Regions from separate parts of the Lysinibacillus sp. FSL M8-0216 genome, predicted to be linked through region 1. Evidence: riboswitches for the same ligand, from Rfam matches in the RefSeq annotation. Region 1 holds a riboswitch; each other region holds the start of a gene.
What was found. Region 1 has a riboswitch for S-adenosylmethionine ahead of MKX57_RS19410 (methionine ABC transporter ATP-binding protein). Riboswitches for the same ligand answer to the same signal wherever they lie in the genome.
Positions count from the first base shown of each region.

Region 2: another riboswitch for S-adenosylmethionine. It lies ahead of MKX57_RS08215 (YezD family protein); the one in region 1 lies ahead of MKX57_RS19410 (methionine ABC transporter ATP-binding protein).
Region 3: another riboswitch for S-adenosylmethionine. It lies ahead of metK (methionine adenosyltransferase); the one in region 1 lies ahead of MKX57_RS19410 (methionine ABC transporter ATP-binding protein).

Region 1 covers NZ_CP152007.1:3,902,436-3,905,717, reverse strand. The annotation lists gene MKX57_RS19430 (arsenate reductase family protein) at 1-349, shown strand, start outside; gene gcvH (glycine cleavage system protein GcvH) at 431-811, shown strand; gene MKX57_RS19420 (hypothetical protein) at 903-1,244, shown strand; gene MKX57_RS19415 (thioredoxin family protein) at 1,260-1,571, shown strand; SAM riboswitch class I at 1,628-1,732, shown strand; gene MKX57_RS19410 (methionine ABC transporter ATP-binding protein) at 1,816-2,844, shown strand; gene MKX57_RS19405 (methionine ABC transporter permease) at 2,834-3,282, shown strand, end outside.
Region 2 covers NZ_CP152007.1:1,744,695-1,747,976, reverse strand. The annotation lists gene MKX57_RS08230 (cold-shock protein) at 1-189, shown strand, start outside; gene MKX57_RS08225 (VOC family protein) at 293-1,078, opposite strand; gene MKX57_RS08220 (flavin reductase family protein) at 1,236-1,721, shown strand; gene MKX57_RS08215 (YezD family protein) at 1,806-1,961, opposite strand; SAM riboswitch class I at 2,031-2,125, opposite strand; gene MKX57_RS08210 (heparan-alpha-glucosaminide N-acetyltransferase domain-containing protein) at 2,296-3,282, opposite strand, start outside.
Region 3 covers NZ_CP152007.1:3,763,021-3,766,302, reverse strand. The annotation lists gene pckA (phosphoenolpyruvate carboxykinase (ATP)) at 1-1,023, opposite strand, end outside; SAM riboswitch class I at 1,416-1,534, shown strand; gene metK (methionine adenosyltransferase) at 1,818-3,014, shown strand; gene MKX57_RS18545 (gamma carbonic anhydrase family protein) at 3,186-3,282, opposite strand, start outside.

The DNA of each region.
Region 1 (3,282 bases):
TCAATTTTTCCATTATCCAAAATGTACAACATGTAAAAAAGCACAAAAGTGGTTAAATGATCATGACGTTTCCTATGAAGAGGTACATATCGTAGAGCAGCCACCAACAAAGGATGAAATAACAGCTTTATGGCAAGCAAGTGGACTACCTTTGAAGAAGTTTTTTAATACTTCTGGCATGAAGTATCGTGACCTTGGTTTGAAGGACAAGCTAGCTGATATGACTGAGGAAGAACAGCTTAAGCTACTTGCTACGGATGGTATGTTAATAAAACGTCCCATCGTAACAGATGGAAAAAAAGTAACTTTAGGGTTTAAAGAATCCGATTTTGAGCAAGCTTGGTTATAACCGTTTTTATCCTTGTTTTTATAGGAGAAGTATGGCACACTGAAAGTGAATATATTACATAATTATGGAGGGGTTTTTTGCATGAGCACACCGAAAGACTTACGTTACTCTGAAGAGCATGAATGGGTAAAAGTAGAAGATGGAAAAGTACGTATTGGTATTACGCACTTCGCACAATCTGAATTAGGAGATATCGTTTTCGTTGAACTTCCACAAGTTGGCGATGAAATCAAAACAGATGATCCATTCGGTAGCGTAGAATCAGTAAAAACTGTTTCTGAATTATATGCACCAATCTCAGGTACTGTAGTGGAAGTAAATGCAGATTTAGAAGATAGCCCAGAATTCGTTAATGAATCACCATATGAAAAAGCATGGATGATCGTCGTAGAGCCTGCTGATGCATCAGAAGTTGATAAACTTATGACAGCAGAACAATACGAAGAGATGACTGCAGAATAAGACAAGCCATAATCAAAAAACGTCGGAAACTACCGGCGTTTTTTATTATATAATAATGTATAAGTGGATATGTCTAAATGGAGGTGGCGTAATGTTCGATGGGAAATGCTTGATAGTAGAAGGACGCTCAGATAAGCTACAAATTGAGCCGATTTTGAACGAGAATGTTACAATACTATGTACGAATGGAACAATTGGAGTGCATCAATTAGAGGAGCTAATAGACCCCTATGAGGGCTGCGAGCTATTTACTTTTTTTGATGCTGATACTTCAGGCGATAAGCTACGCGCTTTAATGGACAGACATTATCCGGAAGCGGAGCATTTACGTACAATGCCGACATATAAGGAAGTAGAAACGACACCAAGAAAAGTGTTAGCAATGATTTTACTGCGTGCGCATTTCTCCATCCATAATGAATATATTTTATAAGGTTGCGTGAACTAAATGGAAGAATGGTCAAAAGAGCAGTGGGAGTCGGCTTTACAGTCGGGAGAAAAAGCTGCGTTTTATTTATATACACCGATGTGTGGTACTTGTGCAGTGGCATCGAAAATGATGTCAATTGTAGAACAACTATTACCTCACCTAAAACTAGGGAAAGCAAATATTAATTTTTTGGAGCAAATTGCTATTGAACATCAAATTGAAAGCGTCCCATGTTTACTTGTGTGTGATGGCGGCAAAGTGACAGAAAAGATTTATGCTTTTCAATCCGTACCATTTTTGTACGAATTGTTAAAAAAATCAATTGACTGAACTTTATTAGCGTGGTAAAGTAACAAATATATTACTAAAACATTAAATATATCGAACTCTTATAAAGAGCGGCGGAGGGAAGTGCCCTATGAAGCCCGGCAACCATCACATAGTGAAAAGGTGCCAAATCACTCAAAGATTTTTTCTTTGAAAGATGAGAGAACGGTTCAACGTATAATACGTGACCCCTTCTACTTGTCTATAAGTGGAGGGGTTTTTTTATATAAGAAAAGGAGTATTCGCTATGATACAGCTTCAAAATATAACGAAGAAATACAAAACAGCAAATGGCGAATTAACGGCAGTCAAAGATGTTAACCTTACTATTAATAAGGGTGAAATTTTTGGCATTATCGGCTATAGTGGCGCTGGTAAAAGTACGATGATTCGTTTACTTAATGGTTTAGAGAAACCAACAGCAGGAACAGTAACGGTGAACAATCAAGAATTTTCTTCGATTAAGGGTCAAAAGCTTAGAGCAGCTAGACAAAAGGTTAGTATGATTTTTCAACATTTTAACCTACTTTGGTCACGAACAGTTGCAGAAAACATTGCCTTCCCATTAGAAATTGCAGGTGTATCAAAAGCTCAACGTGAGGCACGGGTGAAGGAATTGATAGCACTTGTTGGCTTAGAAGGTCGCGATCAAGCATATCCATCGCAGCTGTCTGGTGGACAAAAGCAACGAGTAGGGATTGCACGTGCATTAGCAAATAATCCAGAGGTTTTACTATGTGATGAGGCAACATCTGCACTAGACCCAGAGACAACAGATGCCATTCTTGATTTACTGGTAGATATTAATGAACGGTTAGGGTTAACGATTGTCCTCATTACTCATGAAATGCATGTCATTCGCAAGATTTGTCATCGTGTAGCAGTGATGGAGGCAGGCGAAATTGTAGAGCGTGGGGAAGTATTGCAAGTTTTCCAGGCACCTCAGGCAGCCATTACTAAGAAATTTGTAGCCCAAATTACAAATACAAAGGAAACACAGGATACAGTAGAACAAATCAAAGCAAATTATCCAACTGGACAACTTGTCAAATTGATTTTTGTTGGTGAAAAAACAGAACAGCCAGTTATTTCACATCTAGTGAAGCAATTCGATGTGGAAGTAAGCATCGTACACGGAAATATTTCACAAACGAAAAATGGTGCATATGGTACCCTCATAGTCCAAATTGATGGGTCGAAAGCAAATGTGACTGAAGCCTTAAGCTATTTAAATACAGTGGAAGTACAAACGGAGGTGATTGCAGATGCTAACTAATCTCTTTCCGAATGTAGACTGGGATAGCATGTGGCAGGCTACGTATGAAACATTATATATGACGGCCATTTCTACAGTTATTACATTTATTCTTGGGTTAGCTATTGGAATCGTCCTATTTTTAACAAGTCCCAATCAGTTATGGGCTAATAAAATTGTTAGCTTTTTAACAGGGTCACTCGTTAACATTTTCCGCTCTATCCCATTTATCGTGTTAATTATTTTATTAATTCCATTCACTAAGCTTTTACTAGGTACAATCCGTGGAGCTAATGCTGCTTTACCTGCTTTAATTATCGGTGCGGCTCCATTCTATGCACGTATGGTATTAATTGCGTTACGTGAGATTGATAAAGGTGTCATTGAAGCAGCTCGTTCAATGGGGGCAAAAACATCCACAATTATTTGGAAAGTTCTAATCCCTGAATCATTACCAGC
Region 2 (3,282 bases), 2.2 Mb from region 1:
ATCGTAAAGTGGTTCAATAATGAAAAGGGTTATGGCTTTATTGAATGTGATGATGGAGAAGATGTATTTGTACATTTTACGGGCATCCAGGAGGAAGGCTTCCGTACACTTGAAGAAGGTCAAAAGGTTTCATTTGATGTTGTGGAAGGCAATCGCGGCCCGCAAGCATCAAATGTTGTAAAATTATAAGCTAGAATATAGTAAGTGGATGAAGTATTTGAAAATGGCTCAATCCACTTTTTGCATGTTTGCACATAAAAATCCACTTCAACGATTGAAGTGGATTTTTAATTTATTTATTAATCCAATAAAAAGCACCTGGACACACTAATGTTTCCTTTGTTCGGTGTGGATCCTTTAATGTTACACCGATTGGCCCTTCTTTTAAATGACCGAGCGTCATGCTAGATGCTGAGGCTTCCTCATAAAAATCCAAGCGCATATTCGCTAGCTGTAGAGACATAAACTGCTCATGCTGCTCAAACTCGGGTAGTTGTAATACTTTCTGCCAAAGCTGCACCGTCTCCTCCACATCCTTGACAAAAAACTGAATGGATTCCATTGTAATGGCTTGTTTTTCATCAATCGCGCCACTAGCCTTTAATTGAGCCAAACGCTCCTCATCTCCATCTGCCCATTCAATTAAGAAAGGAAAATCCACTGAAAGGCCAGGTCTGCCAAAATGCAATAGCTTCCATTCGATTATCGTGCCGTCTGGTCTTGTGCGGCTACAAGCATCGGGACCATATACTTCATAGCCCAATGCACGCAATCGTTGACCATCGTCTTCAATATTTTTGGTGCGCAAGGCAATTCGTGAAAATCCTTGGCGCTCACGATCACGTTTAAACGTATAATGTAGGGAATATGGGTACAGGGCCGCTTGCTCAAATAAATCACGATCATAAATAGCGATTTGTTCAATATAGCTTAAGCCAAAATAACTTAGCGTATTGTAAGTCCCCCACATCGTGTGTTGACCACCGTTCACTGTATGGACATTTCGTTTATTGAAGAAAACCTTTATATTTTCCGGTGATTCTACTTGATGTACCAGATGATCAAAATATAAAGTCATGGCAATTCCCCTTTCTTTCCCCCATTAGCTTTACCTGGATGTGTAATTGATTTAATATTTACTTAAGAAAAGGAGTTACTATATGGTATGAAAAAAGTGCAATTTACCTACTAACTCCGTTAACTAATTTATTACTAACTATAAAGAGGTGATTTGAATGACAGATCATGTTGCTGCTTTTAAATTGGCATTAGGTAACTATCCTACAGGTGTAACAGTTGTTACAGCTTGTCATGAAACGAATCCAATTGGCTTAACCGTCAATTCTTTTGCATCTGTTTCTATTGATCCACTACTTATTTTATGGTCACTTGATAAAAAATCTCAGCTCCATCCTTACTTTATGAGTGCGGAAAAATTCGCTGTCAATATTTTAGCAAGTGATCAAGAGCAATTATGTACATTATTTGCAAGTAAAGTCCCAGATCGCTTTGCTCAAGCAAAATGGTCTACTTCTTCTTTAGGACTACCGATTTTACATGATACAGCAGCTATTTTACAATGTAAATCCTTTCAGCAAATAGATGCAGGTGATCATACTATTTTTATTGGCCAGGTGCTAGATATTACAAACTCTCAAAAGGAGCCCCTTCTCTATCATCGCCGTCATATCGGTCAGATTCCAAAAAGCTTCTATAGCTAATTGCCATAAAAAAAGGGCCACTTGTAAGCAACGGAAACCATGCTTATTGGTGGCCTTTTCACATCGTTCAACTGAAATGATCCTTTATTTCTTCTGAGGAAATCTCTGCTTTTCAAGCCTATTAATTTGAACAATTACACCATCCTGAATCGTAATATGCACTTCACCAAATTCAAGATTTTGAATGGCCTTTGCAATAGCCTCTAATTTCTTATCTTCTACCTTTGCCGACTGAGCCATACGATACACCCCTTCTTTTTCATCCTTGTTGTACAAAAGAGGCCAATGCATCAAACTGATTGATAGCCCCTCCTATCTCTCAGATACATCGGTTGGAAGTGGCACCTATGTTTCGGTTGCCGAGGCTTCATTGGGCCAAGTCCCTCCACCTATCTTGATAAGAGTACTGCGTTTCTTGAAAATAATTCTATAATTCTGTAATAAGATTGTCAATATAAAATATTAGAAAACCTAGCTGAATACTTTGTAATGATTATTTTAGATTAGAAAACTATCTATATCTAAAGTATTTTATGCCTAATCAACGAGAAATAGATGGCAATCCATTAATTTATTACGAACTCCATTTCCTCATCAAGAATTCAAGGGGACCTCGACGATGTTTAGCTCTCCACCAGACAGAAACAAGCACACATCCTACAAAGTAACAGCAGGCATATAGCATGGAAAAGGTAAGCGTCTGATTCTCCAACTTTTGGCAAACAATTAATATTCCAATCCCAATAAAAACATGGCCGACATAATGCGTTAAAGACAATTGTCCCGTAAAGATCAAAGCTTCAATTACTTTATTTTTACATGTCTCAACAAGATAGATGGAGCCCACGATAAGGACAATTGCCGACGCTGAGTTAGATAGAACATACATCGTATTCGGTGGAATCGGTCCCGTATCAAATAAATACAATGCACTCTCTACATCTAATAAATGGATCGTTGTCATCTTAATAAATATCGTTGAAAAAGTCTCCGTCATTATGACTAGCAATAAGCCCATCACCAATAAGATTTTTCGTAATGAACGATTAGTTAAATCTAATGTGCCGATTACCATGCCAGTTAGAAAGAAACAAATCCAGGGAAATAGTGGATGATAGCCATTAAACATCAAATTTCTTATAAATCCTGCCGGTGTCCAAAAATCAAGATACTCTAGTAATACATATGTTGGATGCCACCCAGCGAAGTAATTAAATTGAATTTGGAGCCATTGTGAAAGGATGAGGATGACACCGATTATGAACATCATCATTTTCTTGGATTGGGCAATCAAACATGCGGCAACAAACATATACACGCCATAATAATGTAAGATATCTCCTGTCCAGCCTACTGCATATAGGACTATTCCTATCACGAATAACAAAAACGACCTCTTCCACAAAGTAAGTCGATTCTTACGAAGAAGTATTGGGTCCTTAGTCTCTCTAGCCTGACGAGTCATTAAAGCTGTTCCTATTCCTGCTAGCATGACAAATACGGCCGAGGCACGCCCCTCAAATAGATTTTGTAAGGCCATCAACCATGTTGAACCATTCGT
Region 3 (3,282 bases), 140 kb from region 1:
TGTTTTTGGATGACCTGCTACAGAAGGATCAACAATGTTTTCGATGTATTGAATCGGATAAGCTACACGTGTATTTTCTGTTAATGATCCATCATCATAATCACAAATACGAGTTTCTGGATCAACAGCTACGTTTTCTAAAACAGAGCCGAAGCGGATTGCATTGTAGATTTCTGGTTCTTTCTCAGCAGAAAGGTTGATCGTTTTTGCATAGCAACCACCCTCAATATTGAATACACCATTATCAGACCAGCCGTGTTCATCGTCACCGATAAGCTTACGGTCTGGATCAGCGGATAATGTTGTTTTACCAGTACCAGATAGACCGAAGAATAATGCTACATCGCCAGCTTCACCAACGTTTGCTGAACAGTGCATAGAAAGGATACCTTGTTGTGGTAATAAGTAGTTCATAATACCGAAAATAGATTTTTTCATTTCACCAGCATATTCAGTACCACCAATTAAGATAATTTTCTTTTCAAGTGATACAATGATGAATGTTTCAGAAGCAGTACCGTCAACCGCAGGATCTGCTTTAAAGTTAGGAGCTGAGATGACAGTGAAGTCTGCAACATGCGAAGCTAATTCGTCTTTAGTTGGACGGATAAATAATTGATGAGCGAAAAGGTTGTGCCAAGCGTATTCATTAATAACTTGGATGCTTAATTGTGAATCTTTGTCAGCACCAGCAAAGCCTTTGAATACAAATAATTCATCTTGTTCTTTTAAATATTTTATTACTTTTACATACAGGTTATCGAACACTTCAGAGGAAATTGGTTGATTGACTTTACCCCAGTCAATTTGATCTTTTGTGCTTTCTTCTTCTACTGTATATTTATCTTTAGGTGAACGACCAGTGTATTTGCCAGTTTCTGCACGAACTGCGCCATCTACTGTTAACATTGCCTCACCACGAGAAGTAGCTTTTTCTGCTAATTGTGGTACTGAAAGTTGAACGTTAATGTTACCGCCGCTTAATAATTCCTTCAGTTCGTTTGCAATTTCTACTGAATTCATCGATTAAATACCATCCTTTTTTATAGTATTCCCTTGATTTAGAGGGATTTTTTCTTAATTTCAAAAATAGTATAACACAATTGGTTAAATAATCTATACTAATTAAGAAATTATTTTAGAGTTTTTATTACTTTTCAATAAACTGACAAAAAATAATGTTTTTCGAGTAGAAAACATTCAATGCTACAGTAAATTGTCTAAAATTTGAGCCACACATATGTTACCACAAGATGCTAGGTATGTTGTAGGGATTAATTTTCTTCTGTTTACATCATCACCCAAGAATGAAAATTTTTATGGTGATTATTTGTTCCTTCCTTACTATACAGTAATACATAAGAAAATATTTGACAACGTTCTACCTTTTCAGTAACATGAAAATTGAACGGATACTCTTATCCCGAGCTGGTGGAGGGTCAGGCCCTGTGAAACCCGGCAACCTGCATGAATTATTTCACGACATGCGTTGGTGCCAACCTGATGCAAGGGAAAATCCCTTGAACGATAAGAGTGAAAGGTAACGAAGTCATTATTCCTTTCCTCATGTATAGTAACGTGAGTAAAGGATTTTTTTATTGTTAAAAATCAATGTAAAGGTAAGTATATGTAGTTCTTTCCTTATTATAATGACGGATCTTTCGAAATCCTCGTGTTAAAAGTAGCAGTTATTTTTTCACGTAAAGTGAAATGACAACAACAGCGGCTTGAGAGTTCAATCCTTAGGAGCGGACTTGACATGGGTAATGAGTACCGTATTCAAATACTTTTTGTAAGAGTAATAGGAGGAAAACTAAATGACAAAACGTCGACTGTTTACATCAGAAAGTGTAACAGAAGGGCATCCAGATAAAATTTGTGACCAGATTTCGGATGCCATATTAGATGCTATTTTAGCAGAAGATCCAAATGCACGTGTAGCGTGTGAGACAACTGTAACAACAGGATTAGTATTAGTAGCGGGAGAAATTACTACTTCTACTTATGTAGATATCAAAGGTATTGTACGTGATACTGTGGCAGAAATCGGATATACACGTGGGAAATATGGCTTTGATGCTGAAAATTTAGCGGTACTTGTAGCAATTGGTGAGCAATCTCCAGATATTGCTCAAGGTGTTGACCAAGCTTTAGAGGCTCGTGAGGGTTCTATGACAGATGCAGATATTGAAGCAATTGGTGCAGGGGACCAAGGCTTAATGTTTGGCTATGCATGTAATGAAACACCTGAGCTAATGCCGTTACCAATTAGCTTAGCTCATAAGTTAGCACGTCGTTTAACTGAAGTTCGTAAATCTGGTGAGCTAGCTTATTTACGCCCCGATGGTAAAACACAAGTAACAATTGAATACGATGACAATAACGTACCTGTACGTGTCGATACAATTGTTATTTCAACACAGCATGATGAAGAAGCAACACTTGAACAAATTCAGGCTGATCTAAAACAACTTGTGATTGCTCCTGTTGTGCCAAGCGAATTATTAGATACAAAAACAAAATACTTTATCAATCCGACTGGCCGTTTCGTCATTGGTGGGCCAAAAGGAGATGCTGGTTTAACGGGCCGTAAGATAATTGTTGATACATACGGTGGCTATGCACGACACGGTGGCGGTGCATTCTCAGGTAAGGATGCAACAAAAGTTGACCGTTCAGCTGCCTATGCGGCACGTTATGTAGCTAAAAATATTGTAGCAGCTGGTTTAGCAGAACGCGCTGAAGTCCAGTTGGCGTATGCAATTGGCGTGGCACAGCCTGTTTCCATTGCTGTTGATACATTTGGTACAGGAAAAGTGAAGGAAAGCGAAATCGTAGAATGGGTTCGTGAGCTATTTGATTTACGCCCAGCAGGAATTATTAAAATGCTTGATCTTCGTCGTCCAATTTATAAACAAACTGCAGCCTATGGTCACTTCGGTCGTACAGATTTAAATGTACCATGGGAACAAACTGATAAAGCTGACGCATTACGTGTAAAAGCACGTCTGTAAACTATTGTGCTAAAGTGCTGAAGTCGTTAGAAAATTATTCTAATGTATGATGAACAAAAGGGGCTTTTCTGCCCCTTTTGTTTTTTTGCAAAAATGCCCCGCCTTTATTCCTTGAACAATGGTCATGGAAAGCGAGGGATTTTTTATAATGAATGTATTCTTTATAAGCTTTTATTTTTGTAGAGATTTATAATACTGACCTTTTTCTACGTATTCACGTACGATACGCTCCATATCCTCTTTATCCTCAGCGTTTAATTCTCGGACA